Regions from separate parts of the Paenarthrobacter sp. TA1.8 genome, predicted to be linked through region 1. Evidence: predicted binding sites of a transcription regulator. Region 1 holds the regulator's gene; the other holds the start of a gene.
The links. Region 1 encodes LexA, which represses DNA repair genes until DNA is damaged. Its sites were predicted from a motif close to TCGAACANNTGTTCGA; they were not measured.
Positions count from the first base shown of each region.

Region 2: ACNAOT_RS07150 (Y-family DNA polymerase) is a predicted target of LexA. The motif match lies at 11,568-11,583, and genes of this name have one in related genera.

Region 1 is NZ_CP184287.1:1,728,799-1,744,310, reverse strand. It holds gene ACNAOT_RS08195 (DUF1844 domain-containing protein) at 1-30, shown strand, start outside; gene ACNAOT_RS08190 (MFS transporter) at 132-1,436, opposite strand; gene ACNAOT_RS08185 (SseB family protein) at 1,488-2,417, opposite strand; gene priA (bifunctional 1-(5-phosphoribosyl)-5-((5-phosphoribosylamino)methylideneamino)imidazole-4-carboxamide isomerase/phosphoribosylanthranilate isomerase PriA) at 2,417-3,160, opposite strand; gene ACNAOT_RS08175 (hypothetical protein) at 3,208-3,366, opposite strand; gene hisH (imidazole glycerol phosphate synthase subunit HisH) at 3,367-4,110, opposite strand; gene hisB (imidazoleglycerol-phosphate dehydratase HisB) at 4,107-4,733, opposite strand; gene ACNAOT_RS08160 (histidinol-phosphate transaminase) at 4,780-5,898, opposite strand; gene ACNAOT_RS08155 (LysM peptidoglycan-binding domain-containing protein) at 5,977-6,336, opposite strand; gene lexA (transcriptional repressor LexA) at 6,685-7,428, shown strand; gene ACNAOT_RS08145 (ATP-dependent DNA helicase) at 7,434-9,494, opposite strand; gene hflX (GTPase HflX) at 9,487-11,049, opposite strand; gene ACNAOT_RS08135 (class I SAM-dependent methyltransferase) at 11,567-12,181, shown strand; gene dapF (diaminopimelate epimerase) at 12,162-13,130, opposite strand; gene miaA (tRNA (adenosine(37)-N6)-dimethylallyltransferase MiaA) at 13,177-14,112, opposite strand; gene miaB (tRNA (N6-isopentenyl adenosine(37)-C2)-methylthiotransferase MiaB) at 14,132-15,512, opposite strand, start outside.
Region 2 is NZ_CP184287.1:1,498,163-1,513,674, reverse strand. It holds gene ACNAOT_RS07190 (glycoside hydrolase family 68 protein) at 1-64, shown strand, start outside; gene ACNAOT_RS07185 (glycoside hydrolase family 32 protein) at 155-1,777, shown strand; gene ACNAOT_RS07180 (phospho-sugar mutase) at 1,881-3,626, shown strand; gene nirD (nitrite reductase small subunit NirD) at 3,632-3,994, opposite strand; gene nirB (nitrite reductase large subunit NirB) at 4,276-6,906, shown strand; gene cobA (uroporphyrinogen-III C-methyltransferase) at 6,916-7,950, shown strand; gene ACNAOT_RS07160 (uroporphyrinogen-III synthase) at 7,963-9,120, shown strand; gene ACNAOT_RS07155 (hypothetical protein) at 9,381-10,169, shown strand; gene ACNAOT_RS07150 (Y-family DNA polymerase) at 10,207-11,505, opposite strand; gene ACNAOT_RS07145 (sugar porter family MFS transporter) at 11,677-13,143, opposite strand; gene ACNAOT_RS07140 (LacI family DNA-binding transcriptional regulator) at 13,279-14,307, shown strand; gene ACNAOT_RS07135 (thioredoxin family protein) at 14,496-14,807, shown strand; gene ACNAOT_RS07130 (sulfite exporter TauE/SafE family protein) at 15,011-15,512, shown strand, end outside.

The sequences.
Region 1 (15,512 bases):
GGCGAAAAGTTCACCGGACCGGTGAACTAGCCCCAACTTCCGCAATAGTCAACGACGGCGGGTCGACCACGTGTGGTCGACCCGCCGTCGTTGTTTGTTTGTTTGTTGTTGAGGTTCAGCGCGTCAGGGTTTCAGACGCGGGCGGCCCGGCGGCGCAAGGACATCAGGATGAGTCCCGTAGCACAGAGAGCGACGCCAGCAATGCCCACGGCGGCAAAGCCACCCGACGGACCTACGGTGTCGATAAAGACCCCGGCCAGAGGCGCGCCCAAGGCAACACCTGCAGTCAGTGCCGAGCCGTACCAGCCCATCGCTTCACCCCGGCGCTCCTCGTCCACAAGGTCAGCCACCTTCTCTGACGACGCCGACAAAACCGGTGCGCACAAAAGGCCGGGCAGGAGCGAGAGGAACGCGAGGGTCCAGGTGTCTTGGGCAAAGCCCATCGGAATGGTGAGCGCGGCCATGCCCAGGAGCAAGAGCATTGGCGAAACGGTCCGCTTCATTGACCCGTAGATGAGTCCACCAACCACGGACGCTGCGCACCAGAAGAAGAACACGATGCCGATTTCATTCTCGTGTCCACCGCGTTCCAGCAGCCCGACGATGCTGACATCCGAACCACTGAGCACCATCCCGGATCCCGCGGCTACGACGAAGAGTGCCGCAACGGAAACCGTGAACCAGGTGAAGTTCCTGGCGACGCGACTCCGGAAGGCTGATGTGCGCGAAGTTGCCGACGCCATTTCAGAGGCCGCCTCCTGGACGTGGGCAGGCGCTGAGGCCACCATGGCAGCCTCCGCAGCAGCGAGGTCAGCCGCCGCCCTGTCCGCGGTCTCCTGCGGGGTGCAGACCACTTCGCTCCGGGTTGGCGGGTTGAACCACATAAGGAACAGCCCGGCAACGGAGACCGAAATTCCTACTGCCGTCAGTCCGATCGCCGAGAAGCCACTGGTTGCCACGATGGCGCCGACAGCCGGGCCGATCATGAACACCAGCTCGGTGGCGATGGAATCGAGGGCGAAGGCCGATCGCCGCTGCTCGCCATCCACCATGACACCCAGCGACTGGCGGACAACACTGAAAATCGGCAGGGTGAAAAGACCGCCGACAAACACCAATGGCAGCAGCCATTCATACGAAACGTGCGGGACTATCGACCAGATGACGGTTTCGGACACAACCGAAGGGATCAGGGCCTTCCTCAGCCCCACCATGTCCACCCGGCGACCACGCCAGGGTGCACCCAGCGCAATGCCGATGGTCATGACAGCGGCCGCTGCACCGGCGGCGGCGTAGCCCTGGCCCAGCGTCAGCACGATGTGCAGAGTGAGGAGCACGCCCGCCGCCGAGTGTGGAATGCGCGCAATCATGCCCACAACCAACAGACGCCGGACAGGGCGGATGGACAGCATCTCCTTATAGAGAGCGAAGTTCACTGGCTAAATCCTCTTGTTCCCCAGGGCAGCCCCGGGGAACCGGCACTGCCATTAATGCCGCGCGGGCTCCTGTGCTGCGCGCTGCAGTTTTACTTCCATGGAATCAACGCCCTCGGCAAAAGAATCCATCCTTGCCCACGCATCGTTCAGTTGGGCAAGGAGCGTCTGCACAGCCACGGCGTCGAGCCCATCTTCGAGGAAGAGCACCACACGCAGTTCCGGCCCTGCACCGCCGCCATGTACACGTCGACCGTCGGCCGTCAGGGACGCAACACCGCCACCGGGTTGCGTCTCCAAGCGACGGACGGTCCGAAATGCCGAGACCGTTGAAACGAGAGCAGCCTCCAGTTGATCATCAAGGTATGACGGCGTCCAGTCCTTCTGCTGGGCAAGGGCCCACATCGCCGGGCGCCGAACAACAAATGTGAAGTTGGAGCCTGGGTCCATCACCAACAGCTGCGCGCCCTCGGATACTGCAGAAAGCGCTGCGCGCGCAGCGTATACGGCTACGGGCCGCGCCTCCGAATGCCATGCCTCGAGGGCAGCTGCCGAGGTGAAGACCGGCATGGCCGTGCGTCCATCGGGGGCCTTCAGTGTGACCAAAGCCATATCGGCCTGCTTGTCAGCGTGGAGGCCATCGTCGCCTTCTGCTTCCTCAGCCAACTGGGCAACTACCGGAACGAAAACCCTTGCCGTCGCCAAGGAGGCAACAACGTCTTCCTCGCTGCCGGTTCCGTTGATCAGTGCCGCGATGGCGGCTACATAACCGGCGTCCGCCGAGCCGTCGTCGTCCTCAAAATTGTGAATTTTGGCGTCGTCACCACTGAGGCTCCTTCCGGACCAAGGCTGGCCGGCAGAGTCGGTAGCTCCACCGGCACCGGCCAAGGCGGCCGCTATGTGGCCGGGAAGCTCACGCCGGCCGTGGCCCTGATCGTCGTGCTGATGTCCGGCGTCGTGCTGATGTCCTGCGTTGTGGGGCATCAGCGGCGGCCGGCAACGTCCAGCGCCTCGGGCAGCGTGAAGGCACCGGCGTAGAGAGCCTTGCCTACGATCGCGCCTTCAACACCCAGCGGTACCAGTTCGCGCAGAACGCGCAGGTCTTCCAAGCTGGAAATACCGCCCGAAGCGACAACGGGCTTGCCGGTCTTCTCCACCATCTGGCGAAGGAGTTCCACGTTCGGGCCCTGAAGGGTTCCGTCCTTGGTGACGTCTGTGACAACGTAGCGGGCGCACCCAGCGTCCTCAAGGCGTGCCAGAACCTCCCAAAGGTCACCGCCCTCCTTGGTCCAACCGCGTCCGGCAAGAGTTGTCCCGCGGACGTCAAGCCCGACGGCGATCTTGTCACCAAAGCGGTCGATTGCCTTTCGGGTCCACTCCGGGTTCTCCAACGCTGCCGTTCCGAGATTCACGCGCGCGACGCCCAGCTCCAGCGCGCGCTCCAGGGATTCGTCGTCCCGCAAACCGCCGGAGAGTTCCACCTTGACGTTGAGCTGCGATACGACATCGCTGATCAGCGCGGCGTTGTTTCCGCGGCCGAAAGCAGCGTCCAGGTCAACCATGTGCACCCATTCGGCACCGGCGTCCTGCCAGTTCAAGGCTGCTTCCAGGGGCGTACCGTAGCTGGTTTCCGAGCCGGCTTCTCCCTGCAGGAGGCGGACTGCCTGGCCGTCAACGATGTCGACGGCGGGCAGGAGTTCCAGAACGGACTGGGCGGAGGTGGTCATGTGTGTCCTTGGAGTTCGAAGGTGACGCGGTTTGTTGAGCGACTGGTTTAGTTACCCAGCGTCAGGAGGTAGGCGGCCAACAGGGACATCCCGGCCAGCACATAGAAACAAATGGAAACCCAGCGCGGTTTTTTCTGCTGGTGGAAGGAGATACCCCCGCCAATCAGCAGGCCGGCGAGGGCCATCAGCAATACTGAGCCCCACATCTAGGCGGTATCGCTTCCGGATGCTTCCGGAGCGGGCTTACGGAGGCTGTCCACCCAGTTTCGCAGGAGCCGGGCTCCGGCATCGCCTGACTTCTCCGGGTGGAATTGGGTAGCGCAGAGTGGGCCGTTCTCGACAGCAGCAATGAAACGCGCACCATGTTCGGACCACGTGACCATGGGAGGAGCCATGCGGGGCTGGACGACGTCGAAGTTCCACTCCTGGACACCGTAGGAGTGCACAAAGTAGAAACGTTCCTGCTCAACGCCGGCGAACAGCTTTGAGCCCTCAGGTACGTCCACGGTGTTCCAGCCCATGTGCGGCACCACGGGAGCGGGAAGGAGTTCAACCTTGCCCGGCCACTCGGCCATACCCTCGGATTCGGTGCCGTGCTCTACACCGGCTTCGAAGAGGACCTGCAAGCCGACGCAGATGGCCAGCACAGGGCGGCCACCAGCAACCCGGCGTCCAATCATGCGGATGGCATCGACGGACTTGAGCTCCTTCATCACCGTCTCGTAGGCACCAACCCCGGGCACCACCAAGCCGTCAGCGTTAAGCACGTCCTCAGGCTTGGAGCTCAGAACAACGTGGGCGCCGGCGCGCTCAAGCGCACGGACGGCGGACCGTACGTTGCCCGATCCGTAGTCCAGCACAGTTACGGTGGGCTTGCCTTCGGGCGACTCCGGCTTCACGGATGCAGTGGCGTCAGCCACCGCTCCATTCTTCAGAAACTGGCCGCTCATAGTGCGCCCTTGGTGGAAGGGATGCCCTCCACGCGGGGATCGGATTCCACGGCTGCACGTAAAGCGCGGGCAAAAGCTTTGAACTGGGCCTCAACGATGTGGTGCGGGTCCCGGCCAGCCAAGACACTCATGTGCAGGCAGATTCCGGCATGCAACGTGATGGCTTCAAAAACGTGGCGTGTCAGCGAGCCCGTGAAGTGTCCACCGATCAGGTGGTACTCCTGCCCGGCCGGCTCACCACCGTGCACCAGGTAAGGACGCCCGGAAACATCCACGACGGCGTGCGCCAGCGCTTCATCCAAAGGAACAGTTGCTTCGCCGAAGCGACGGATGCCGGCCTTGTTGCCCAATGCCGTCCGCAGGACCTCGCCAAAAGTGATGGCGACATCTTCCACGGTGTGGTGCGCGTCGATGTGGGTGTCGCCCGTGGCCTTCACCGTCATGTCGATCAGGGAGTGCTTGCAGAGTGCCGTCAGCATGTGGTCGTAGAACGGAACCGAGGTACTGATGTCCGAGACACCGGAACCGTCCAGGTTGATCTCCACCAGGACTGAAGACTCGCTGGTGGTGCGCTCCATGCGCGCGGTGCGGGCAGCGGTCGGCGTGGCGCCGGTTTCGCTCATTGGGACGTCCTTATACACGGAGGGTGGATTGGGTCTATGGACAAGTTTAGGCGCGCTGCGGCGCCGTGCCGTCCAGAAGTGCTTCCAAGGCCTCAAGGAAGGCGGTGGTTTCCGGTTCGGTTCCGGCGGTAACACGCAAGTGCCCGGGGATGCCGACGTCGCGAATCAGCACACCGGCATCGAGCAGGCCCTGCCAAATCTTGTGCGGCTCCTCGAGGCCGCCAAAGAAGACGTAGTTGGAGTCGGAGGCCGAGGGCTTGAGGCCCATGCGAAGGAGCTCAGTCACAATCCGGTCGCGTTGTACCTTGATGTCCTCGACGTCGGCCATCAGGGCTTCGCGGTGGTTGAGCGCAGCCAGGGCCGTTGCCTGAGTGACGGCAGACAAGTGGTACGGAAGGCGGACCAGCCTGATGGCGTCTGTGACTTCCGGGGCTGCCGCCATGTAGCCGAGCCGGGCACCTGCAAGGGCGAACGCTTTGCTCATGGTGCGCGAGACGATCAACCGCTCGCGTCCTGGCAACAACGTCAAGGCGCTCGGAGTATTGTCGTGCGCGAACTCGTGATACGCCTCGTCCACGATCACGATGGCCTGGCTCGCTTCTCCGGCCTCGTAGACGGCTTCGACAACGTCCAAGCCCAACCCTGTACCGGTTGGGTTGTTCGGTGAGCACAGGAACACGATGTTGGCGCCCGTTTCCCGAACCTGCGCGGCGGCCGATTCGGCGTCCAGCCCGTAGTCGTCAGCACGCACTCCGCGGACATACTCCGTGTCCGTGCCACTCGCCAGAAGGGGGTACATGGAGTACGTGGGCGGGAAACCGAGCGCTTTGCGTCCCGGTCCACCAAATGCCTGGAGGATTTGCTGCAGGACTTCATTGGATCCGTTGGCGGCCCAGATGTTGTCCGGAGAAAGTTCGTGGCCAAGGTACTCGGCCAGCGCTTCCCGTAGTTCAGTGAACTCGCGGTCCGGATAGCGGTTCAGTCCTGTGGCCGCCGCGGCGACAGCCTCGGTGATGGCGGCCTGGACATCCGCGGGGACGCCATGAGTGTTTTCGTTGACGTTGAGCAGGATGGGGACGTCAAGCTGCGGTGCGCCATAGGGGCTCAGTCCACGCAGGTTGGTCCGGAGGGGAAGTCTGTCAAGTCGCTCAAGCTGGTCACTCACCATCACAGTTTAAGGGGCGGCCCGGACTGCCGACTAACTGTGACGCCGGGCGATCGGTTCCTTCGGACTGTGGACGACTCAGTTTGCAGGGACGAACAGCTGCTGACCGGGCAGAATGCGGCCGCCGCGGAGGTCGTTCAGCTGGATGATCTCCGCGATGACATCACGCGGGTCCCGCTCCGGAGCGGCGGCGCCGGCGATGCCCCAGAGGGATTGCCCCGGCTGGACGGTGACAGTGACTGCAACGGGCGGACGCAATTGGGACTGGGAGTCCGACGCCTTGGCCGGGGAGTTGATAAAACCGGCGAGGGTCAGCAGCGCCGCCACCAACAGCATTGCCGGGATGCCGAAGAAGACAATCCGTCCCCGCCGGGTCAGACGCAGGCGAGCGGGCGCCTGAGTGGTGCGGAATTCAGCGAACGTAGTGACTGCGGACATGAGCTGAGCCCTTCTGAGCTATTGCCAGGTTCCGGGGTGCCCGGAGCTTGGCGGCCAATTCTTTGCGTTCCCGTCCTCTGATCCCGGATGTTCGAACACTCTGTTCGAACATTCGGCTCCAGCATCAGGTTTATAGAACACATATTCGAACCTTGCTATGACATTTTTAGCACTTATCAACGAACGGTGTCGAGACTCGCTAGAACAAATGTTTGATAAACGCCTGTGCCTGCCCTACGTTTGAGTGAAGAAACAGCACTGTTTCAGTGGAACAGGAGGGTCTGACATTTTTTGCAGACCCAACGACCCCGGGCTCGCCTCGGGCGGAATGGAAAGGCATTGGCGAACATGGCAGCGAAAGCCACAGGCGGCGGGGCACCCCTGCGGAGCCAGCAGCCTCAGAAGAGTCCCAAGAGCCTGACTGTCCGGCAGAAAAAGATTCTGGAGACCATCCAACGGTCGGTCAACGACAACGGATACCCGCCCAGCATGCGCGAGATCGGTGACACCGTGGGTCTGGCCAGTTTGTCGAGCGTCACTCATCAGTTGTCCCAATTGGAGAAGCTTGGCTACCTCCGCAGGGATCCCAAGCGTCCCCGCGCCATGGAAGTCCTGATGCCGCTGACCCTTGATGGTGGCACCATTCCGGGCGTGGAAGCGCCCACCACCCTTCGCAGCGCGGGGGGCCTTGCCGTAACAGAGCTAGCCAGTGCCAGTGATACCGCCATGGTCCCGCTGGTGGGCCGGATCGCGGCCGGCGGACCGATCCTGGCTGACCAGACGGTGGAAGACGTGCTGGCGCTCCCCCGCCAGCTCGTGGGGCATGGCGAATTATTCATGCTGAAGGTGGCTGGCGATTCCATGATTGACGCCGCCATCTGTGACGGTGACTGGGTTGTGGTCCGCCGCCAGAATGACGCCATCAACGGCGACATCGTGGCAGCCCTGCTGGATGACGAAGCAACCGTAAAGACCTTCCGTCAGAGGGATGGCCATACGTGGCTGCTTCCGCAGAACACGCAGTACGAACCCATTCTGGGCGATCAAGCCACCATCATGGGCAAGGTAGTTTCGGTACTGCGCTCCCTTTAGGAGCCCTACGGGGCTTTAGCCGAGCCCAGGCGCTCCAGGACGCCACGGACCACTGCCCGGTCCGTCGTTGCCCAGAACGGCGGCAGGGCGGCACGCAGGAAGCCTCCGTAGCGTTCCGTCGAGAGCCGCGAGTCGAGCACTGCAACTACTCCTTTGTCTCCTGTTGAACGGATCAGGCGGCCAGCACCCTGCGCCAGTCGGATGGCAGCATGCGTAGCCGATACGGCCATAAAGCCATTTCCACCTGATTGCGCCACCGCACGTGAGCGCGCAGTCATGAGGGGATCATCGGGCCGCGGGAAGGGAATGCGGTCAATGACCACCAAGCGGCACGAGCCACCCGGAACATCTACGCCCTGCCACAGTGACATGGTCCCGAAGAGGCATGTGTCAGGCTCATCCGCGAACTGCTTCACGAGGGCCGCCATGGTGGATTCGCCTTGGCAGAGGATATCCACGTCCAGCCGGAGCCGCATGGCGTCGGCTGCTTCTTCGGCCGCACGCCGTGAGGAGAACAAACACAAGGCTCCCCCGCCGGAGGCACGGATGAGGTCTTCCAATTCGTCGAGCGCCTCGGGGGAAGTACCACGACCGGGTTTTGGGAGGTGCTTGGCCACATACAGGACACCCTGTTTGGGATAATCAAAGGGCGAACCCACATCGATCCCGGTCCAGCTCGGGGCACCGTCGCCGATGAGGCCGAGGCCACCTGCTGCCGGTTCGAAAGCCGAGCCGATGGCCAGCGTGGCGGAGGTCAGCACCACCGTGTGGCCGGCGAAGAGACCCTCGCGAAGCCGCCCGGCAACGCTGAGCGGGGCGATGTTGAGCAAGGCGGGAGCAGTCTCGTCCGGTTGGGAATAGCCCTGGTGCGGGTCGAACGTGCTGTTCCTGGAGAACCATACAACTTCGCGGTTCTCCTTGGCGGCCAGCATGCGTTCGCACAATTCCAGGATCAGCATGAGCCGTGAACGCGCCAACTGCCGTCCGCCGTCGACTGCGTTTGATGAATCTGTCTTCGAATCCGAGAGCGCAGCGCGCGTGGCCTCCCGCAACTGGTCCAGACAGTCGAGCTGTTCGTCGTTAAGGCCGTTGGGCAACAGCCCGTTGGGCACGCCGGCGATGGCCATATCCAAGCGCTCCGCGGCAGCGTTGAGCGCGTCCACTGTAATGGCCGTGTGTTTGCGTGCACTTGATGCCGCCGCGTGAACCATGGCCACCGACAACTGGCCTGAAACAGCACCGGTCACGCGGTCCTGAAGTTCATGCGCCTCGTCAACCACCACGACATCGTACTCAGGCAGCACGGCCAGGCCTTCAAAGGCACTGACGGCCAGCATTGCGTGGTTGGTGACCACAACGTCGGCTTCACCCGCCCGTGAGCGTGCCAGCTCGCTGAAGCACTCTTCTGCTACGGGACACTTCTGGGCGCCCAAGCACTCCATGGACGTCACGGATACCTGACGCCAGGCCCTGTCGGTGACCCCTGGCATGAGTTCATCGCGGTCTCCGGTAGCGGTCTTCTCAGCCCATTCCCGAAGACGGACTACTTCCTTACCCAGCTGTGATTGCGGACCGCCCATGGAAGCAGCAAAGTGGGGCACGCTGGTGTCCTCGCCGAGGGAGAACAGCTGCCCTTCGGAGGGCTCTTCGCTGGGGAACCCGCCTTCGAGCTTCTGCAGGCACACATAATTTGCCCTGCCCTTGACGAGCGCCACATTGACCGGGCGCTCAAGGGCAGGGTTGATGGTCTCCAGCAGCCTGGGAAGGTCCCGCCCAACGATTTGGGTTTGGAGTGCCAGGGTGGCGGTGGACACGAGAGTCGGTTTATCGCTGTCCATGGAATGGGCGATCAACGGAATCAGGTAAGCCAACGACTTACCTGTTCCCGTTCCCGCCTGGACCAGCAGGTGCTCCCCGGTCTCGATGGCCCGGGTGACGTGCTTGGCCATTTCGTGCTGGCCGGCACGGCTTTGTCCGCCCATGCCGGCAACAGCCCGATCCAACAGTTCGAGGGTGGTCTTCTCCCCCACCGATTCGACGGCGTCCGCCGCCACCTTCTCAACCATTACTGACGAATGACTCCAGTTCAGCGGCCAGGCCTTCGCGCACCATGACAACTACCCGGGTCCCGTTCTCCTCATGCTCAGTGCTGAGGATTTCCGAGTCGGAACTGTGCAATTTGCTGATCATTTCCCCGCGGTCGTAGGGAATGAGCAGTTCAAGGCGCACGCCGGGCCGGGGAATGGACCGGCTGATGTCTTCCAGCAGCTCCGCGATGCCCTGGCCCGTCCGGGTGGACACAACAGCATGGCGGGGCTCTTTCTGCTTGAGGCGCTCCACCACGAAGGGATCCGCGACGTCCACCTTGTTGAGGACGATGATCTCGGGAACCTTGCGGGCATCAACCTCGGTGAAAACGGCCCTTACCGCTGCAATCTGTCCCTCAGGATCGGGGTGCGATGCATCCACCACATGGAGGATCAAGTCCGCATCCGCAACTTCCTCCAGCGTGGAGCGGAAAGCCTCAATGAGCTGGGTTGGGAGTGAACGAACGAACCCAACGGTGTCTGCGAGTGTATAGCCGATGCCGTCCGGGGTTTGCGCCTTACGGACTGTGGGATCCAGGGTGGCGAACAGGGCGTTCTCCACCAGGACACCTGCGTCAGTCAGGCGGTTCAGCAGGGACGACTTCCCAGCGTTCGTGTACCCGGCGATGGCAACAGACGGAACCGCATTACGACGGCGGTTGGCACGCTTGGTCTCACGCGCAGGCTTCATCGCAGCGATTTCGCGACGCAACTTGGCCATGCGGGTGCGGATTCGGCGCCTATCAAGTTCGATCTTGGTTTCACCAGGACCACGCGAACCCATTCCAGCGCCTGCTCCACCCACCTGGCCACCGGCCTGGCGGGACATGGAGTCGCCCCAACCGCGAAGCCTCGGGAGCAGGTACTCGAGCTGTGCGAGCTCCACCTGCGCCTTGCCTTCGCGGCTCTTTGCGTGCTGGGCAAAGATATCCAGGATCAGCGTGGTGCGGTCAACTACCTTGACCTTCACAATGTCCTCCAGGCCGCGTCGCTGCGAGGGCGCGAGCTCAGTGTCCACAACCACAGTATCTGCGCCCGTGGCAGCGACGATGTCCTTGAGCTCCTGGGCCTTACCGGAACCAAGGAAGGTCCCGGGGTCCGGCTTCTGCCGGCGCTGAACCAAACCGTCCAACACCTCGGATCCGGCGGTCTCTGCAAGTGCCGCCAGCTCGCGGAGGGAGTTCTCAGCGTCCGCGAGAGTCCCCTCAGTCCACAGACCGGCCAGTACGACGCGCTCCAGGCGCAACTGCCGGTATTCGACCTCAGTGACGTCTTCAAGTTCGGTTGACAGTCCTGCGGTACGGCGAAGGGCGCGGCGTTCGGCCAAATCTTCCTGGTCGCCGTCGTAGATACTGTGTTCACGGTCCAGCGTGGAAATCGCCTGCGCCTTGCCGAACACACCGTTGGCGTCGTTGTCGTCGGATGCCTGCGCAGGTACATCCTTGGAAAGAATCCGGTCGATGACGGCCTGGATTTGTTCAGGACTCATGTCCTGGGCGTCGGAATCGGATCCGGAGTGCTTCTGGGTGGTCATGGTCTCCTTAGACTGTTCGGCAATTCCAGAATAGTGCGGTTTCGTGCTCGATGGGGCGCTATTCGCGCTGGGCTGACGGACATCGGCCAAAAGGGCCTCCTGTGTACTGGGCAGTCGGTGCCTTTCGGAGGCAGGGGCTGCTGGAATGTGGCGTGATTGACTCCGCGGGGAGGATCCTTTGGCCAACGTGAGGATGCTCTGCCCGCCCTACGCGTTTAGCCGGATGGATACAGCTGTCCACTAGGGTGCGGAGCGGAATCTTCAGAGCGTCCGGCTCCAAATTCTGGAGTTGCCGGACTGAGCCAGTGGGACCTGCCGGGCGGAAAAGCCGGCCGGGCTGAAATGCCAAGCGGGCCTGCGTCGCGGGCGGTACCGTCAAACGCCGGATGACTCCGGTGTTTGTGGGCTGATTACTCGAAGATCAAGAACATGCGTTCCACTTTAGCAGCCATTGTCAAACCTGCTGCGGAACGAGGCAGTTTCCCAAGCCGACGATAGCCAACTAATCTGGCAAATTATGGAGTCTGCACACTATTTCACTGCCCAACCTGCCGGACCATTCACCCGCAAGCCACTCACTGTGGAACTCGCAGGAGCCACACGCCAGCTGCAGACCTCGTCGGGAATCTTCAGTCCCGACGGCGTGGACAAAGGCACGGCAGTACTTTTCTCCGAGGTTCCACCGCCGTCACCGAAGGGCCACCTGCTGGACATCGGCTGCGGCTGGGGTCCGATTGCCCTCACCTTGGGGCTGATGGCACCACATGCCAAGGTCCATGCGGTGGATGTGAATGAGCGTTGCATCACGCTGACCAACGAGAATGCGGCGGCGCTCGGACTCACCAACGTCACTGCCAGCCTCCCGCACGAGGTAGACCCCGCCGTCGAGTTCGACACCATCTGGTCCAACCCGCCCATCCGCATCGGAAAAGACGAATTGCATACCCTCCTGCTGACGTGGCTGCCCCGGCTGGCGCCGGGCGGTAACGCCTGGTTGGTTGTCCAGAAGAACCTGGGCTCCGATTCCCTCCAGCGGTGGCTGGCCACCGAGCTGGACAGCTCCTACACGGTCTCCCGTGAGAGCACATCCAAGACGTTCAGGATCATCCGTGTCAGGAAAGCGTCCCAGTAGCCACGATGACGGCTGGGCCACTAAGTTCAACGTGCTCGCGGCCTCCCGCACCAGGGAAGAACTTCACACCTACGACGCCGCCCGGTACCTTCACGTGCCAGTCGTTGGGAGCCGTATCACCCGCCCAGTGACGAATCGCGACGGCGGCGGCGCAGGCGCCTGTGCCGCAGGATTGTGTCTCCCCCACGCCGCGCTCGTGAACGCGCATGGTGATGGTTCCTACGCCGTCCTCCACCAGGGGCTCGGCGGGAACCACGAACTCAACATTGGTTCCGTTTGCGGGCTTGGGATCCACCACGGGGGCCTTGAACAATTGTGTGGCTGAAAGCTCGCTGACTTCTGCGAGGGCAACTACCGTGTGGGGGTTGCCCATACTGACTGACAGACCGGGCCTTGCCACTTCCAGGCCGTCGGCGCTTACCAGCGCATCCATGGCCTTGCTGGTGGCCTCCTGGGGGAAGATGAACTCCCATGGGCCCATATCCACGGCATAACCGTTGACTGTTCTTACAACCTTTTTGACGCCGCCACGAGTGCCGATGGTGAGCGTCTGACCGGGCCCCAGGTTCACCAGGTTCTCCGCAATCAGGAAATGGACGAAAACGCGTACGCCATTGCCGCACATTTCGGACAGCGAACCATCTCCGTTGCGATAATCCATGAACCACTCGGCTTCGGGATCCTGCTCAAGGGCGACACGACCTTCAGGGAGAAAACGGGAAGGAACTGCCCGGATGAGGCCGTCACCCCCGATGCCCACATGGCGGTCGCACAACTGCGCGACCTGCTCGGCCGTGATCTCGTGGGCGTCACCGGGATCAGCGATGAGGACAAAATCATTGCCCGTTCCGTGACCCTTGGAGAACTCCAGCCCGGCGAGGCTGGAAAGTGGCACTGGAGCACCGGCAGTTGCGGGCTGCGGGGCGGGAACTGCGGCGGTTTCGTCCATGGATCTAGGCTACCTGCCACGGCTCTTTGGCCAGAAATTGCAGCGGTTAGGTCGTGGGCGCGCTGGCCCCATTGACAGCATTGGCTGCCTTAGCCACAAGCTCCGGATCCTGCCAGTCGAGCCAAGTGATTCGTGGATCGGCCCGGAACCATGTCAGCTGGCGCCGCGCAAATTGCCTGGTTGCCACGATGGTTTCCTCGGCGGCGGCATCCGCAGTCATCCCGCCGTCCAGGACCTTCAGGAATTGGGCGTATCCTAAAGCGCGCGAAGCTGTCTTGCCGCTCCTCAAACCGACGGCGTCGAGTCGTTCGACTTCCTGTTGGAGTCCTGCATCTACCATCCGATGCACCCTCAGTCCCAGACGTTCCCGCAGTTGCTCCCGATCGACCTCGAGACCGATCTGAAGTGCTGGCTGGAAATACTCGCGCTGTGGCATGAACGAGCTGAAAGGGCGGCCAGTGAGACCGTGCACTTCCAATGCCCGGATCACTCGTCGTGCGTCTCCAAGGCGGGCAGCCGAGACGGGATCGACTTCCTCGAGGCGGGCCCGCAACGGCGCAAGCCCTTTGGTTTCGCATTCTTCTTCCAGCTGCCTGCGGAGCACGGGATCGGTACCCGGGAATTCCAGCACATCCAGTGCCGCCCGCACATATAGCCCGGATCCGCCCACAAGGATGGCGCGCTTTCCCCGTGAATGGATATCATGGATGGCCGCGCGGCATTCATTTTGGAAGTCGGCCACACTGGCTTCCTGCGTGACGTCCATGGTGTCCAACAAATGGTGTGGCACACCTCTGCGCTCTTCCACTGTGATCTTGGCAGTTCCAATATCCATGCCACGGTAGAACTGCAAGGCGTCGGCGTTGATCACCTCGCCGTTCAGGGCCAGAGCGAGGTTGACGCCCAGATCCGACTTACCGGAACCTGTGGGACCAACAACGGCGATGACAGGCTGGCGGGGTTCCGAACTGGCAAACGACATGCTGTCCTGGCTCACGGGCCTAGGCGCGGCGAACCGGCAAGGCCGGCATGCCCAACGCCACGCCCGTCTTGCCTGACGCCGATCCTGCAGCCGGGACGCCGCACGAATCAGCCTGCGAGCGATCCCAGGCATCGCCTGCACGGGAGCGGCGCAAGAGGTAATCCTCTGTTGTTGCCGGGTCAGCTACAAGATGGAAGGCAGCGGCCTCGGTAATGGTCACGGTGACGAAGTCACCCGGCCGCGGGGTCTCAGCTCCGACCGGCACGGAGAAGTGCACCAGCCTTTGGTCCTTCGAACGGCCGGACAACCGGTGTGTTTCGCCGGCTTTCCGCCCTGACTGCGCTGTAACCAGGACTTCAACTTTCCGCCTCAGCTGCTTGGCGTTCTCTTCTGCGGCAATACGGTCCTGTAGGGCCGTGAGGCGTTCGTAGCGCTCCTGCACCACGGCCTTGGGGAGTTGCTCTGGAAGGTCTGCAGCCGGCGTGCCGGGCCGCTTGGAGTACTGGAACGTGAAGGCGGAGGCAAACCGCGACTTCTCCACGACATCCAAGGTCGCTTGGAAGTCTTCTTCGGTTTCACCGGGGAACCCGACGATGATGTCGGTAGTGATGGCAGCATGCGGGATGCGTTCCCGCACTTTGTCCAGAATTCCCAGGAATTTGCTGGAACGGTACGAACGGCGCATGTCTTTCAGTACCTTGTCCGAGCCGGACTGCAGTGGCATATGCAACTGGGGCATGGCGTTGTGTGTTTCGGCCATGGCGTCAATGACATCATCCGTGAATGCGGCCGGGTGGGGGCTGGTGAAACGAACACGTTCCAGGCCTTCGATTTCACCGCATGCGCGGAGGAGTTTGGAGAACGCCTGGCGGTCACCAAATTCCACACCGTAGGAATTCACATTCTGGCCAAGCAACGTGACTTCCACAGCCCCGTCATCCACGAGAGCCTGAATTTCCGCCAGAATCTCGCCGGGACGCCGGTCTTTCTCCTTGCCACGAAGCGAGGGCACGATGCAGAACGTGCAGGTGTTGTTGCAACCCACGGAGATTGACACCCAACCTGCATACACCGAGTCTCGCTTGGTGGGGAGCGTTGACGGGAACACATCCAAGGATTCGAGAATCTCGAGTTGCGCCTCATTGTTGTGCCGGGCGCGGTTCAGCAGGGCCGGCAGCGCTCCCACGTTGTGCGTTCCAAACACGGCGTCCACCCACGGCGCCTTCTTCACAATGGTTTCCCGGTCCTTCTGGGCCAGGCAGCCACCAACAGCAATCTGCATTCCGGGGTTTGCTTCCTTGACCTGCCGAAGCTGGCCAAGGTTTCCATAGAGTTTGTTGTCTGCGTTCTCCCGGACAGCGCATGTGTTGAAGACCACGACGTCGGCCACTTCACCTTCA
Region 2 (15,512 bases), 230 kb from region 1:
CCTCGGCCCGTTCGGTTACCTTCCCACCAACGTTCGCGTTGGCGGCGAGGGCCTCTATAAGTAAGCAGTAACACCCCGGCCGACAGGCCACGGCAGGGGTGCCGGACCCACGAGGACCGGCACCCCTGCTACCCCCAACCCCAGGATCTTCCCCATGACATTTCCCAGCCCCCACCTGTCCCGCCGCCAAATGCTGGCCGCAAGTGCCGCCGTCGTGGTCGCCTTCTCCGCCGCATCCTGCACGCAAGCGGAAAGCCCGACGCCGGTTCCCACCCCGGCGGGTCCGGCACCTACCCCTTCAGATCCGTGGCGGCCCGTTGCGCACCTCACCGCTGAGAAGAACTGGCTCAACGATCCCAATGGCCTCGTCTACCACGACGGCACTTACCACGCCTTTTACCAGTACAACCCGCAGGGCAACTCGTGGGGCAACATGTCCTGGGGGCACTCCACCAGCAAGGATCTGGTGCATTGGGAGCAGCAGCCCGTGGCCATGGAGGCGAGCCCCGAAGAGGAAATCTTCTCCGGCTGCATCGTGATGGATAAGAACAATGCCTCAGGTCTTGGCTCGGCGGAAACCCCACCCATGGTGGCCCTCTACACCAGCGCCTATGGCAAGAACGGCGCTCTGCCTCAAGGCTCCCAGGCACAATCCGTCGCGTTCAGCCTGGACAACGGGACCACGTGGCAGAAGTATCAAGGCAACCCGGTCCTGAATCTTGCACCCACCAACAACAACTTCCGCGACCCAAAAATCACCTGGTACGAACCCGGCCGATACTGGGTGATGACCACCGTGGTTGCCGACGCCCAGGTAGTCAAGCTGTTCAAGTCCACAGACCTCCTCCGTTGGGAATACCTGAGTGATTTCTCCGGTGTCGGCGCCCAAGGAGGCCTGTGGGAGGTGCCGGAACTCCTCCACATGGACGTGGAGGACTCCACGGCAAAGAAGTGGGTCATGCTGCTGAGCATCAACCCCGGCGGCATTGCGGGCGGCTCGGGTATGCAGTACTTCGTGGGCGAATTCGATGGAAGGCGCTTTACGGCGGAAAACGCGGCAGCCCCCGGCGCCCCGCTCACCGAATCCCAATGGCTGGACCACGGCGCAGACTACTATGCCGCCAACTCCATCTCCGGCGCGCCCGGGGACAAGCCCGTTCTCCTGGGATGGATGGGCAACTGGGACTACGCCCAGGATGTGCCCACCACCCCGTGGCGCGGCTCCATGGCTATTCCCCGCGAACTGACTTTGGTTCGGGGGGCGAAACGGCTTGAGCTCCGGTCTGCCATAGCCGGCGCGGCGCGGGAAACGCTGGACCGCTCCGGTGAAGTGAAGAGCAAAAACCTCACCGTTGGCTCCTCGCCCCAGGACCTTGGCCAGGAGTTCCGGGGACGTACCCAGCTGATCGAACTGGACATGGACCTGAAGTCGGCGCGTGAAGCCGGTGTTCTCCTCCGCCACTCATCCTCCGCTTCCGAGACCGGACTGCGGATCTCCTATAACAAGGAAACAGGCAGTGTCAGGGTGGACCGGTCACAGGCCGGAACCAGCAACTTCTCCGGAAAGTTCAGCCCATTCCATGAAGTAGCCCTGCCGTCCCCAGGCAGCAAGGTCCATCTCACGATCCTCCTCGATTCGTCCTCGGTGGAAGTCTTCGCGGCGGGTGGAACTGCGGTGATTTCGGATACGTTCTTCCCGGACTGGGACAACACAGGTTCCTCGGCGTTCAGCATGGAAGGCGACACGGACTTCACCGTCACGACACGCGGTCTTTAAAGGCCCGCCCTAGGGCGGGATCTCACCCTTTACAACCGCTCTTGAGGACGAGATCCAACTCCTCGTTGCCCGGGAAGCGCCCATTGAGGATAGTTTTGTCCCTATGACATCCAGCGATGCCGCATTTGAACAGCTGCTCACCGACGCCCGCCAATGGGCTTCCCAAGACCCGGACCCGGCGACGTCGGCTGCTCTCATTGAGTTGGCCGGGCTTGCCAGCGGCGGTGATGCGGGAGCAGCCCAGGAACTGGGCGACAGCTTCAACGGCACCCTGCAATTCGGCACAGCCGGCCTCCGCGCAGCGCTCGGCCCCGGCCCCAACCGAATGAACCGCGTTGTTGTCCGCCGTGCAGCTGCAGGCCTGGCGGCCTTCCTCACCGAATCTGTAGCCGCAGCTGCACCGGGAACCCGGCCGCGCGCCGTCGTCGGCTTCGATGCCCGGTACAACTCGGACATCTTCGCCCAGGAAACCGCTGCAATCTTTACGGCAGCGGGCATTGAAACCTTCCTGATGCCGGCAGCGCTTCCGACGCCGTTGCTTGCCTATTCGGTCAGGTCACTGGATTGCGACGGCGGTGTCATGGTCACAGCGAGCCACAACCCGCCGCAGGACAACGGTTACAAGGTCTACTTGGGACGCCATGCAGTATCTGAGAGCGGGCGCGGGTCTCAGATCGTGGCGCCGTACGACGCTGAGATCGCCGCGAAGATCGAGGGCGTGGGGGCGCTGGATTCCATTGAACTCGCAGAAAACGGCTGGACAGTGCTGCCCACGTCCGTAGCCGCAGAATATGAAGCTGCGATGGCGGGACTGGTGGATAGGGAACACTTCCCGGCACGGGACCTCAAGATCGTCCTGACGCCCATGCACGGTGTCGGCGGTGAAACGGCCGTCTCCGTCCTGAACGCCGCCGGTTTCGCCGATGTCACGCTCGTGGCCGAACAGGCCGAGCCGGATCCGGACTTCCCCACCGTCGCTTTCCCTAATCCGGAAGAGCCCGGGGCGCTGGACCTGGCCCTTGCCGCTGCTGCGGACTCGGATGCGGACATCGTTTTGGCCAACGACCCCGACGCCGATCGGGCCGCGGTTGCCGCGTTGGATCCCGCCACGGGAAGCTGGCGGATGCTTCGCGGTGACGAAGTGGGGGCGCTGCTTGGTGCGCACGTAGTAGCGCGAATGGCTGCCGGTGCCGGGGACGAGCCGCAGACCGGAGTGTTCGCCAACTCGATCGTGTCCTCCCGGCTGCTCTCACGCATCGCCGCCGCAGCGGGCTACGCCCACGAGGAAACACTCACCGGCTTCAAATGGATTTCACGGGTTCCCGGCCTCACCTACGGGTACGAGGAAGCACTGGGATACTGTGTGGCGCCTGACCTGGTGCGCGACAAGGACGGCATTTCAGCGGCTGTGCTGATCGCCGAACTCGCCGCAACTGCCAAGGCCGAGGGCAAGACGATCTTCGACACCCTCGATGACCTGTATCTAGTGCACGGACTGCATGCGAGCGACCAACTCAGTATCCGGGTGGCCGATTTGGGACTGCTCGATGCCATGATGAACCGCCTGCGGGTCAACCCGCCGGAAGCGTTCGGAGGCTCCGCCGTCGAGGTTTCAACCGATCTTGCGGAAGGAAGCGAAGCCCTGCCTCCCACGGACGGCCTGCTGTACCTGACCCGGGACCAAAGTCGTGTCATCATCCGTCCCAGTGGCACCGAGCCCAAGCTCAAGTGCTACCTGGAAGTCATCCAGGCCGTGGAAACTGCGGCGGAACTTCCCGCAGCACGCCAGGCAGCGCGGACATCCCTGGATGATGTTCTCAGGGACGTCCGCGAAGCCTTGGGCTTATAGGACTCCTAGAGTTCAACCTCGATGAAGCCGTCCACCAAACGGGTGGCGAACGCGTCGAGCTTGAGTTCCGGGTTGGTGAAGCATTCACCGGTTTCAAGGTCGTAGACCTCTTTGTGCAGCGGCGACGCGATGGTCGGCCGGCTTCCGCGGGATCCAATGATCCCCCGGGCCATAACGTTGGCGAGCGTCGCCGGGTCCTGCTGTGCCACAGCGAAGACCTCGGTGGGCGCTGTGCGGAACAGCGCAACCTGACGGCCGGCGATCAACGCAGCCTCGCCCCAAGCCAGTTCGAGTTCGTCCACCCGGCAAACACGGTGCCATGTGGCGGTTGTGGTCAGGTCCTCGGCACGGTCCAGAATTACGGTCATTTCAGCCCCTCTCACTGTGTCCGGGTGTTGGCTTTTCCACCGTCACTCCCCCGGACCGGGCCACACTTGCGGCCACTACTCCAAGCTAGGACCCGGGTGTTTCATCGGTTGTCCGCGTTTGTGTCGAACGCGTAAAAGAGACCTCACACCTCACGAAATGCGTTCGTGATGCAGAAGTTAAGATCACGAAACAAAAGGGAAACTGAAGCGAAACTGCCCGTCCCTAGGCTGGAACCACAAGTTGCGGAGATCCGTCTGCAACATCTGCGAAAGGCCCACCAGTGACCGGACACACTTCAAGTACAGAGAACCCGCGCCGCATCGTCGTCGTCGGCGGCGGCCCCGCTGCCCACCGTTTCGCCGACGCCATGTTCAATCGCGGACTTGAAGGTTGGCAGGTTACGGTGCTGACCGAAGAGGCACACCTCCCGTACGACCGCGTTGCGCTGAGCAAGGCCCTCACGGAAACCGGCGTGGACCTCACCTTGGGCGATGCATCCATGTGGGACCACGAAGCCCTGACTTTGGTCACCGGCGAGCGCGCCGTGAAGATCGACTCCGTGGCCAAGAGCGTCCTCACCGCCGCCGGCAACAAGTACGAATACGACCACCTGGTAGTGGCTTCGGGTTCCGACGCGGCCCGGCTCCCCATCCCCGGTTCCGAGCACACCCACGTTTACCGCACCCTCGAGGACGTCTGGGCCATTAACAAGGCCATCGCCGGGCTGCGCGAGAAGCTCGGCCGCAAAGTCAACGCGGTCACCATCGGTGGTGGCTTGCTTGGACTTGAGTCCGCTGCCGGCACCGAACAGCTGGGCGCCACACCGATCGTCATCAACGGCGCACCGTGGCTGATGAACACCCAGCTGGATGAGGGTGCCGGCCAGGCGCTCGGCCGCCTGATTGAGGCCAAGGGCTTCGAAGTCCACGGTGGCGTCTTCCCCTCCGAGGTAGTCACGGACGACGACGGCAACGTCACCGGTGTCCTGATGGCTGACGGCCGGACCATCGACGCGGACCTCGTAATCGTGGCTATCGGCGTGAAGCCCCGGGACGACCTCTTCCGCGCGGCAGAAGGTGAAGAGCAGCTGTTTAGCCTGGGCCAGCGCGGCGGCGTTGTCATCAATGATTTCTGCGCCACGGAAGTGGACGGCATCTGGGCCATCGGCGAGGTGGCCAACTTCGAAGGCATGTGCTTGGGCCTCGTGGCTCCTGCCAACACCATGGCCGAGATCGTTGCTGACCGCCTGCATGGTGGCGAAGCAACCTTCCCGGGCTTTGACACTGCCACGAAGCTCAAGTTGTCCGGTGTTGACGTTGCCAGCTTCGGCGACGCGTTTGCCCGCACCGAGCACTCCCTGGAGATCGTCTACGCCGACCCCGCGCGTGGGGTTTACCAGAAAATTGTCACCACAGATGATGCCAAGACCCTCCTGGGTGGCATCTTCGTGGGCGATGCCTCCCCGTACATGAGCCTCCGCCCGCTTCTGGGCCGCGAACTGTCCGCCGAACCGGGTGCCTACCTGAGCGCTGCCGGAGGTGGCGAGGCCCCTGAAACCGAACTTCCGGACGACGCCATCCTGTGCTCCTGCAACAACGTGGCCGCCGGAACTATCCGTGACACCATCAACGGCTGCGGTGCCTGCGAGGGCAACTCCCCGGTGCAGGAGCTCGGCGAGCTGAAGGGCTGCACCAGGGCCGGCACCCAGTGTGGTTCCTGCGTTCCCATGCTCAAGAAGCTCCTTGAAGGCGAACTGAAGAAGTCCGGCATTGAGGTCTCCAAGGCACTGTGTGAGCACATCAGCCTTTCCCGGCAGGAACTCTTCGATGCCATCCGCGTCCTTGAGCTCACGTCCTTCGAAGACATCATGGCCAAGTACGGCACCGGAGCGGGCTGCGATATCTGCAAGCCGACCATTGCCTCCATCCTGGCCAGCCAGCACTCCGCCTACGTTCTGGATGCCGGTCGCGGTGCGCTGCAGGACACCAACGACCGCGCCTTGGCGAACATGCAAAAGGACGGCACCTATTCGGTGGTCCCCCGCATCGCTGGTGGCGAGATCACGCCAAAGGGCCTGGGCGTCATCGCGGCCGTAGCGGAGAAGTACAACCTGTACACGAAGATCACCGGTGGCCAGCGCATCGATATGTTCGGTGCCCGCCTGGAGCAGCTGCCGGACATCTGGAAGGAACTGGTGGACGCCGGCTTCGAATCCGGACAGGCCTACGGCAAGAGCCTTCGTACCGTGAAGTCCTGCGTTGGTTCTACATGGTGCCGCTTTGGTGTGCAGGACTCGGTGGCAATGGCCATCGCCTTGGAGCTGCGCTACCGCGGCCTCCGCAGCCCCCACAAGCTGAAAATGGGTGTCTCCGGTTGCGCCCGTGAATGTGCCGAAGCCCGTGGCAAGGATGTTGGCGTGATCGCCACGGCCGACGGTTGGAACCTGTATGTAGGCGGTAACGGTGGCGCCACCCCGGCGCACGCCCAGCTGCTGGCCAAGGACCTGGACGACGAAACCCTCCTGAAGTACATCGACCGTTACCTCATGTACTACATCCGCACCGCTGACCGCCTCCAGCGCACCGCGCGCTGGCAGGAAGAGCTCGACGGCGGAATCAAGCACGTCGAGGAAGTAGTGGTCAACGACTCCTTGGGCATTGCCGACGAGCTTGAAGCCGCCATGGCCAAGCACATCGACACCTATGAGGACGAGTGGGCCGAGACCCTGAAGGACCCGGAGCGCCTCCGCCGTTTCCGTTCGTTCGTCAACGCTCCCAACCAGAAGGACGAATCCATTTCCTTTGTTCCGGAGCGCGGCCAGATCCGTCCGGCCACCAACGAGGAAAAGGGCGGCGTGCTCATCGCTTCCACTATCCCGGTCCGCAGCGAAACCGTCGGCGTAGAAAACTAGGGGTTCACCATGCAGCTCACCATTGATCTCACCGGCCGTGACGTCCTTGTCACGGGATCTGAAAAGTCTGCCCGCCAGGCGGTCCGCCGCTACCAGAGCGCCGGTGCCAACGTGTACCGGCTGAGCGCCCCGGAAGGTGTGCCGGGCGACGGCCAGCTTCCCGAGCGCCCGTTCCTGGTGGCGGTAGTGGACGACGGCGGGTCCGGCTGGCTGCCGCTGGTGGAACGCTGCCGCGACGCCGGGATTCCCCTAGCCTTCGAGCCTGCACCCGGCGCCGAGGGCCACGTGACCCTGGTGGGTGGAGGCCCGGGAGCCCTGGATCTGCTCACGGTGGGTGCTGTGGACGCCCTGCGCGATGCCGATGTGGTGTTTTACGATCGGCTTGCGCCCTATCAGGAACTGGCTGATCTGACCTCTGCGGAGCTCGTGGACGTTGGAAAGCAGCCCGGGCTTCACAAGGTGACTCAGAGGGACATCGAGAAGCTGATGGTGGAGGCTGCACTGCTGGGCAAGAATGTGGTCAGGCTCAAGGGCGGCGATCCGTACGTGTTTGGCCGCGGCGGCGAAGAAGTGGCTGCGTGTGTTGCTGCCGGCGTCCCGGTGAGGGTCATCTCCGGTGTCACCAGTGCTATTTCCGTTCCCGCTGCAGCCGGAATCCCGGTGACGCACCGCGAGGTCAGCCACATGTTCACCGTGGTATCCGGCCATGCCCCGTTGACGGAGAAGGAACACACCCACCTTGCCGGACTGGGCGGGACTATCGTGGTCCTCATGGGCATCGGCACCCTGCCCCAGCTGGCGGCCGGGCTCCGCCGAGCGGGGATGAATTCGGACATGCCAATGGCCGTGGTGGAACGTGGGTACCGGCCGGGACAGCGCACCACCATCGCTGACCTCGGTACCATCGAAACGGCAGCCACCGGCTGCAGCAACCCGGCCGTGTTGGTCATCGGCGAGGTGGTCCGGGTTGCTGAAGCCAACCGGAATCATGCCGAAGCATCCGCTGAACTGAGCCGACTCGCGGCTTCGCTCCTTGAAGCCTGAAGGTAAGAACACATGACTGTTGCACGTGCCATCGAAGTCCAGGACGCTACTGCCGCGCCGGAAGTTGCCGAAGCCGTAGAAGCGCCGTTGGACGGATTCCGCATTGGCGTCACCTCGCACCGCCGCTCCCGCGACCTCATTGAGGCACTGGAGCGCCGCGGTGCGAGCGTTTTGCACGCACCCGCCCTGAAGATCGCCCCGGTGCAGGAGGACATGGTCCTCATCGAGGACACCCGCACCATCATCGAGGCCAAGCCGGACATCTGCATCGCCACCACCGCCTACGGCATGCGCCGCTGGTGTGAGGCCGCTGATTCCTTTGGCATCGGCGAGCAACTGCTGGACACGCTGTCCGCCTGCCGCATGTTCGTCCGTGGCCCCAAAGCCCGCGGTGCCGTTCGGGCGGCTGGCCTTGCCGACGTCGGAATCAGCAGTGACGAAACCACCGCCACACTGGTGGACATGCTCCTGGCCGAAGGCGTGCGCGGCAAGACCGTGGCCGTCCAGTTGCACGGCTACACGGACGTCCGCCAGCTGGAACGGCTGCGTATGTCCGGAGCTACTGTCTTGACGGTGACTCCGTACCGCTGGGTGAAGCCCGACGGCGAAGACAAACTGCCGCGCCTGATCGAAGCCGTGGTCAGCGGAAACCTCGATGTCCTGACGTTCACCAGCGCCCCGGCAGTGGACGCCATGTGGAGCACCGCACATGAAATGGGCCTGTACCGCCAGCTCATCGAAGCTCTCAAGGGCCCGGTAACCGTTGCGGCCGTCGGTCCGGTCACCGCTCAACCGCTGGTCGACGCCGGGCTCACCCCGTTGATCCCTGATCGTTACCGCATGGGTGCGCTCATCAGGCTGGTTACCGAACATCTTTCGCTGAACCACGTGCGGCGCTTGGAAACCAAGAGCGCCACCATCGAGCTCCGTGGACGCTGCCTGCGGATCAACGGTGAGGTGGTGGACCTTGCACCGGCTCCCCTCCTGCTGCTGCGGGCGCTGCTCGGCGCGGGTGGGGCTGTCCTGTCCAGGGAAGCTCTCTCCGACCTGCTGGACCTGCGCGGTTCCGTACACGCTTTGGACATGACGGTCAGCAGGCTCAGGTCTTCCCTTCCTGATGGCAAACTTGTGGAAACCGTAGTGAAGCGCGGCTACCGGCTGCGGGCTTAGGTGTGAATGTTGGCGATAAACGGCGGTCTTTTGCGGAGCTAAATGTCGCCCTGCTGGTCCCCAAGCACTCCTGACCGCCTGTAGAACGTCGCTCGGGACTTCCCGGGATCCCGCGGAGTCGAACTTTTCTCCGTCGAACTCTTCATTGTCACGGGTTCTCTGTCGTAGGAGACTTGAGGCGACGGCATCCCATCTCGGACCGCCCGCGGGGCCACCCGGCTGCGGGGCCTCACAGCACCTTGTAGCGGCCTGGTGGATCAATGAGTTCCATGACACCCCCCGATAAGGCCGCTCGGCGGTCGCGCCATCTCTTGCCCTTGGTGACTTTCGCACTGATTGGATGTCTCGGTGGGTGCGAGTATGAGTCTTACGACGCATCCCTGCCGTCTGCCAGTTCTCCGATTACGGAGGCTCGCACGGACCCACCGCTGCCGGAGAGTCGCGACCCTCGCACGGTTCCGCCGCTGCCGAAGAGTGGCGATATCGACGCCGGCACATATCTAGTCCCCGTCGACGGCTACAAGGAGCCTTTCCAGATCACCGTCCCAGGCGGCTGGTCTGCTCTCGACGGCAATAGCCTGCGAAAGGATGACCCGGATCACCCGGCTGAATGGGCCGTCTACCTGACTCTTGGGTCCGCGTTCTATGTGTCGATGGATGCATGCAACTGGAGGGGTGCCCTTGCCGATGTCGGTCCTGCGGACTGGGCCTTCACTAGGGCTATGGCGGCGCAGTCGTCAACGGCAAGCACTCCTCCTGTCAAGGTCATGGTGGGCGATTACTCCGGCTTCGAGTTCGACCACTCCGTCGAGGGCGACGTGGACATCACGGCCTGCGACAGCGGCAAGTTCTGCATCCACTCAGAAATGATGTACCACTGCACACACTGGTACTCGAATCAGAATGAACACGAGACCTACCGGGTGGTCGACCTGAACGGTAAGCGGGTTGTCATCGCGGTGGGCCATATCGACGAATCGATCAATCCGGAGCTGATGAGAGAGGCACGCACCGTCTTCGACTCGATCGTGTTCGAGTCCTACAAGTGATCGGCTGATCCGATGGCCAATCCCGCTCGCTGACACGTTAGGCCGCCTTCACCAAAGGAAGCTCGTCCCAGTTGGTGGTGTAGCGGGGGCTGAGCATGTCGCGTTTCATGGACCAGTCCGGGCCGCCTTTGATGCCCGCATGGCCCAAACCGATGGAGCCACGGCCATAGCGCTTGCTGACCTGCTCGAGCAAGGGGCCTATGCCCCGTTCTTCATGCCGGTTCTCGAAGATTTCCAGCGGTTTCTGGTTGCCGCTGGGTCGGAGGTCCGTGACCATGATTCCAGCTTTGGCGTACCTCACGCCTTCCTGAATTTTTGGAACCAGCGCATGCGCGGCCTTGGTCAGCAACACCGGATCCGAGGTGGGCATTGGCAGCTTGACGTTGACAGTGGGGAACGATTTGTCGTTGGGGTTGTAGACCGATGTTGCCGCAAAGGCAGTCAGCAGCTTGGCTTGCAGGTCATGCTTGGCCAGCCTGGCACTGGCCATCTGGCCATAGACACTCAGTACCTGCCGCAGCTCGGCTGCTGAGGTTATTGGTGTGGAGAAGGACCGGGAGAAGATCAGTTGATCCCGTCCGATCCGTTCCTCCTCCATGGGGATGCAGGGGGTGCCTTGCAGTTCCAGCACAGTCCGCATCATGACGATGGAGAACTTGTCCCGCAATGCCACGGGGTCGGCACGGACCAGGTCCAGGATGGAGAAGATCCCCATCGCGTTCAGGCGTTTCGTGAGCCTGGTGGCGACGCCCCAGATTTCGATCACGGAGAGCCGTGCCATGAGTGCTTCGCGTTGGGGCTCCGGGATGGAGTCCCACCGGCACACGCCATTGAAGGCCGGGTTGTGCTTTGCCCACTTGTTGGCCAGCTTGGCAAGCGTCTTGGTGCGCGCGATTCCTACGCAAACGGGAACCCCCACGTGTCGTTGGCAGGCAGCTTTGATGGTGCGCCCTAGCTCCAGCAGATCCTCGGGTTGCCCTTTGACTCCGAGGAACGCTTCATCAATGGAGTACACCTCCTGCCATGCTGAGTACCGGGCCAGGAGCTCCATCACCCGCGAGCTGATGTCTCCATACAGTTCATAGTTGCTTGAGAGTGCAATGAGTCCCCATTCCTTGGCGCGTGGAGCAAGCTTGAACCAAGGCTCGCCGAGTCCGATTCCCAGTCTTTTGGCCTCAGGCGACCTGGTCACGGCGCAGCCGTCGTTGTTGGACAGGACGATCAGCGGCTTGCCCTCCAACGCAGGATTGAAGGCACGTTCTGCCGACGCATAGAAGCAGTTGATATCCACGTGGGCGATCTCCTGCATGCGATGCATGAGCGCTGGCTTGGACATTCCGCTCCTTGGCTCGCACTAGCACGCGTCGCCCGCATCCGAGTGCGCGACACGCCATACATTCGAACATATATTCGAATACCTTCACTGTACCGCCAGCCCCTGACAAGAAGACATCCCGCCCGCAGGACTACGGGAGTCCGGCGGGCGGGATGCCAACGCTGCGGAGTTCTAAGAGGTTGCTGCCGGTTCCTTCTTGTGCACCAGGTAGATGGCACCGGTGGTCACATCTTCTTCGAGTGCCTCCAAGGTGCGTCCGCGGGTTTCGGGAACCTGCGTGTAGATGAAGACGAGGGCCAGGATTCCAACAATCCCAAAGAGGAAGAACGTTCCCGTAATCCCCACGCCCGCCACCAACGTGGGGAAGAAGAGGCCGAGGAGGGCATTGGCGATCCAGAGGCAGAATACCGACAGGCCGATCGCGAAGCCGCGAACATGCAGCGGGAAGATCTCGGACAGCATCACCCACACGGCGATGTTGAGGAATGTCTGCATGGATCCTACAAACGCCACCACCAGGAACAAGATAACGAAGGGGCGTGCGGCATTGCCGACGGGCAGGACGATCGAGGCGATTCCGATGAGGAAGTGGCAAACGGTGGTCAGCGTGAATCCAAGGAGCAGGGTGGTGCGTCGATTAATCCGTTGCATGAGCGTCAAGGCAATGACGCCACCGACCACCGCAATGACACCGGGGGCAATGTTGGCAATGAGGGCTCCACTTGAGTCGAAGCCGGCTTCAACCAGCACGGACTGCCCGTAATACATGATCGAGTTGATGCCGGTTAGCTGCTGAGCCACGCCCAAGCCGATACCTACCAGCACAATGCGCAAAATCCATTTGTCCTTGAGTGCTCCCCAAGAGGTTGCTTTTGAAGCTCGTTCCTCGTCAGCCAGGTGCTTCACATCGGCCATTTCAGCCTCGGCTCGCTCCACGGATCGAATGGTCTTCAGCACTTCCAGCGCTTCTTGCGACCGCCCCTTGGAAATGAGCCAACGCGGCGACTCAGGCATGCGCAGCATACCGAAGAACAGAGCTATGGCGGGCAGGGCTGCGACCGCAAGCATGATGCGCCAGACTCCCCCGAATTCACCCCAGACATTGCCGATGATGGCGTTGACTACGAAAGCCGCGAGCTGCCCAATGACGATCATGAGTTCATTCCGTCCGGCAAGAGAGCCACGAATTTCATACGGCGCCAGCTCGGCAAGGAACACCGGGACCACGGTAGAGGCGCCACCGACAGCCAAGCCGAGGATGACCCGCCCCAGCACCATTACTTCGAAGCTCGGTGCGAAGACGCAGGCAATGGTCCCGGCAAAGAACAGGACGGCCAACAGGATGATCGTTTTGCGGCGACCCCAACCATCTGACAAGCGCCCACCGCCAACCGCTCCGGCAGCCGCTCCGAACAAAAGGGAGCTGGTGACGATTCCTTCTGTCAGCGGCGTCAATGCGAGGTCCATGGTCATAGGCCTCAGTGCGCCGTTGATAACGCCGGTGTCGTAGCCGAAGAGAAGACCGCCGAAGGTGGCTACCAAGGCAACGAGGCCGAGGCGCTTTCTGTGCGGACCATTTGTCAGCGGAGGGAGTAAGGCGCCATCGGCGGCTCCCCGCTGCCTTTGTGTGGCAGACATCAAGACTCCTTTGTCAGTGTGGTGCGGGTCGTATTCACCCGTTCTGAATACAGACTAACGCGCGAAAGGCTTAAATGTAAGGTCAAACTAACAAATGTCTGGGTTCAAGACTTTCCGCCATGGGAGGATGAGGGCATGGTTATCGACAACCGCCATCGTTCGGCCACCCAAAGCGACGTCGCCAAGGAAGTCGGCGTCTCCCGAACCCTCGTGTCTTTTGCCTTCCGCGGTGCGCCGGGCGTCAGCGAGGAAACCAAACAGGCGATCTTCGATGCCGCAAAGCGTCTGGGCTACCGACCCAACGCAGTAGCTGCCGATCTCGCACGAAAGCATCGGTCCGCCGTCGGGCTCCATCTCCTGGACATCCGCAACGAGGTCTACGCTGACATCCTCAGCGGCGTCCGCATGGCACTGCCCCAGGACGGCAACCGGCTCATCCTGAGTGTCTCCCGGTCTGTTGACGGCGAGGACCACGGCGCGCTGGAATCACTGATTGAGGCGCGAGTGGGGATAATCATTGCCGCCACCCTGCTGGATTCCGACGAACGGGTCCATGAATTGGCCAAGATCGTTCCACTGGTCAGCGTGACGCGTCCCGTGGATGGCGTGGACAGCGTCTATTCAGACGATGCCGCCGGCGCCCGCGCAGCCACCGAACACCTCATCAGGCTGGGCCACACGAGAATCGCCCACCTGGCGGGCCCCGTCTACGACGGCCATACGGTCCGCAGGCAGAGTTACGCACAAACCATGCGCGACGCCGGGCTGAAGCCACTATCGCTCGAGGCCGATGACTTTACGCAGGACGCCGGACAGCGGGCGGCCGCAAAATTGCTCGCTATGACTGACCGGCCAACGGCAATATTCACCCACAACGACCAGCTCGCCTTGGGCGCCCGCGAGGCTGCGTACGCGCTGGGCCTTTCGTTGCCGTCCGAGCTTTCCCTTGTGGGATACGACAACTCGAGGACCTCCGGACTTCACGGCATCGACCTCACATCCGTTGACCTCCATGCTGTTGAACTCGGGCAGATTGCGGGAACCGTTGCTCTGGAACGCCTCAGCAATCCCGATGGGCCCGCCGCAGACAGGCGCCTCACACCGCAGCTCGTGGTGCGAAACTCGACAGCCCCGCCAGTTGGAAACCGTCATATCGGTAACTAGCGTTATTCATTTTTGCGCTATTCGGGCTTTGACGACCGATCGAGGGGCGGCCGTGTGGGCGTTGGTGCGAGGCAAAGGGGGCTCCGATAGCGATGCTGATGGTTCTTCTCCCGAGGACTCTAGGGGTAACCCCTGACATCTAGGCCTGTGCCTCCGCATCACGTGGGCGGGCGGGGGACAATGGTCACATGCGAGTGGAACTGCTTCATATAGATGAGTGTCCCAACACGGTCAAGGCGTACGAGCGTCTTGAAGAAGCATTGCTGGCCTTGGGGCGTGCGGAGGTTGAGGTGCACGTGCGTCTTCTTCAGTCAGCAGCCGATATCAAGGACACCGGGTTTGCAGGTTCGCCCACGATCACTGTCGACGGGGTCGACATCTTCCCTGGAGGGGCGCCCTCAAGCGAACTGGCCTGCCGTATCTATATGACTCCCCGGGGCTTTGCCGGCCTGCCTACAACTGAGCAGCTAACGGAAGCTCTCACGAACAGTGGAATCTGACGCCGCCGCCTGCTCTTGCTGTGGCAGGGTGATGGGCCGCAGGAAACTGCACGCCATCGGGTCGGAACCTGCCTACATTTGTCGCCGCTGTGGCTTGTGGATTGCGCTCCGGTTCCGACCGGATATCACAGAGACCTCTGCGCGTCCCCGTCACATCGAAACGAACGCCAACGAAGAACGCATGGACTGATACTTTTCGATTCATGAAAAGCACAGTTCAGTCGCTGTCGATCCAGGGACCGGCACGACGTCATTCTCCGGCCCTGGTCTTCCTCGCCGGCGCCATCATTGGCGTGCTGGGCGGCATGATCGGCCTGGGCGGTGCGGAGTTCCGGCTTCCGTTGCTGATTGGGGTTTTCGGCTTCGCTGCGCTGCAGGCCATCATCATGAATAAAGCCATGAGCCTGATCGTCGTCATGACAGCGCTGCCGGCCCGGCTTTTCGCGATCCCGATCGGGGATCTTTCCCCGTACTGGTTTATCGTCCTGAACTTGTTGGCCGGAAGTCTGGTCGGGGCCTGGATCGGCGCCCATTGGGCTACGCGGCTGAAGTCAAAGACCCTCTACCGCGTGATCGCGGTGCTGCTCGTACTCATCGCAGCACTGCTTTTCTACACGCATTTCTTTGCCGTTGATCCGCTCGCAATCGCGGAGGGTCCTCGGACCATCGCGGGCATCGCGGCCGGGGTCATCATCGGTGTCGTGG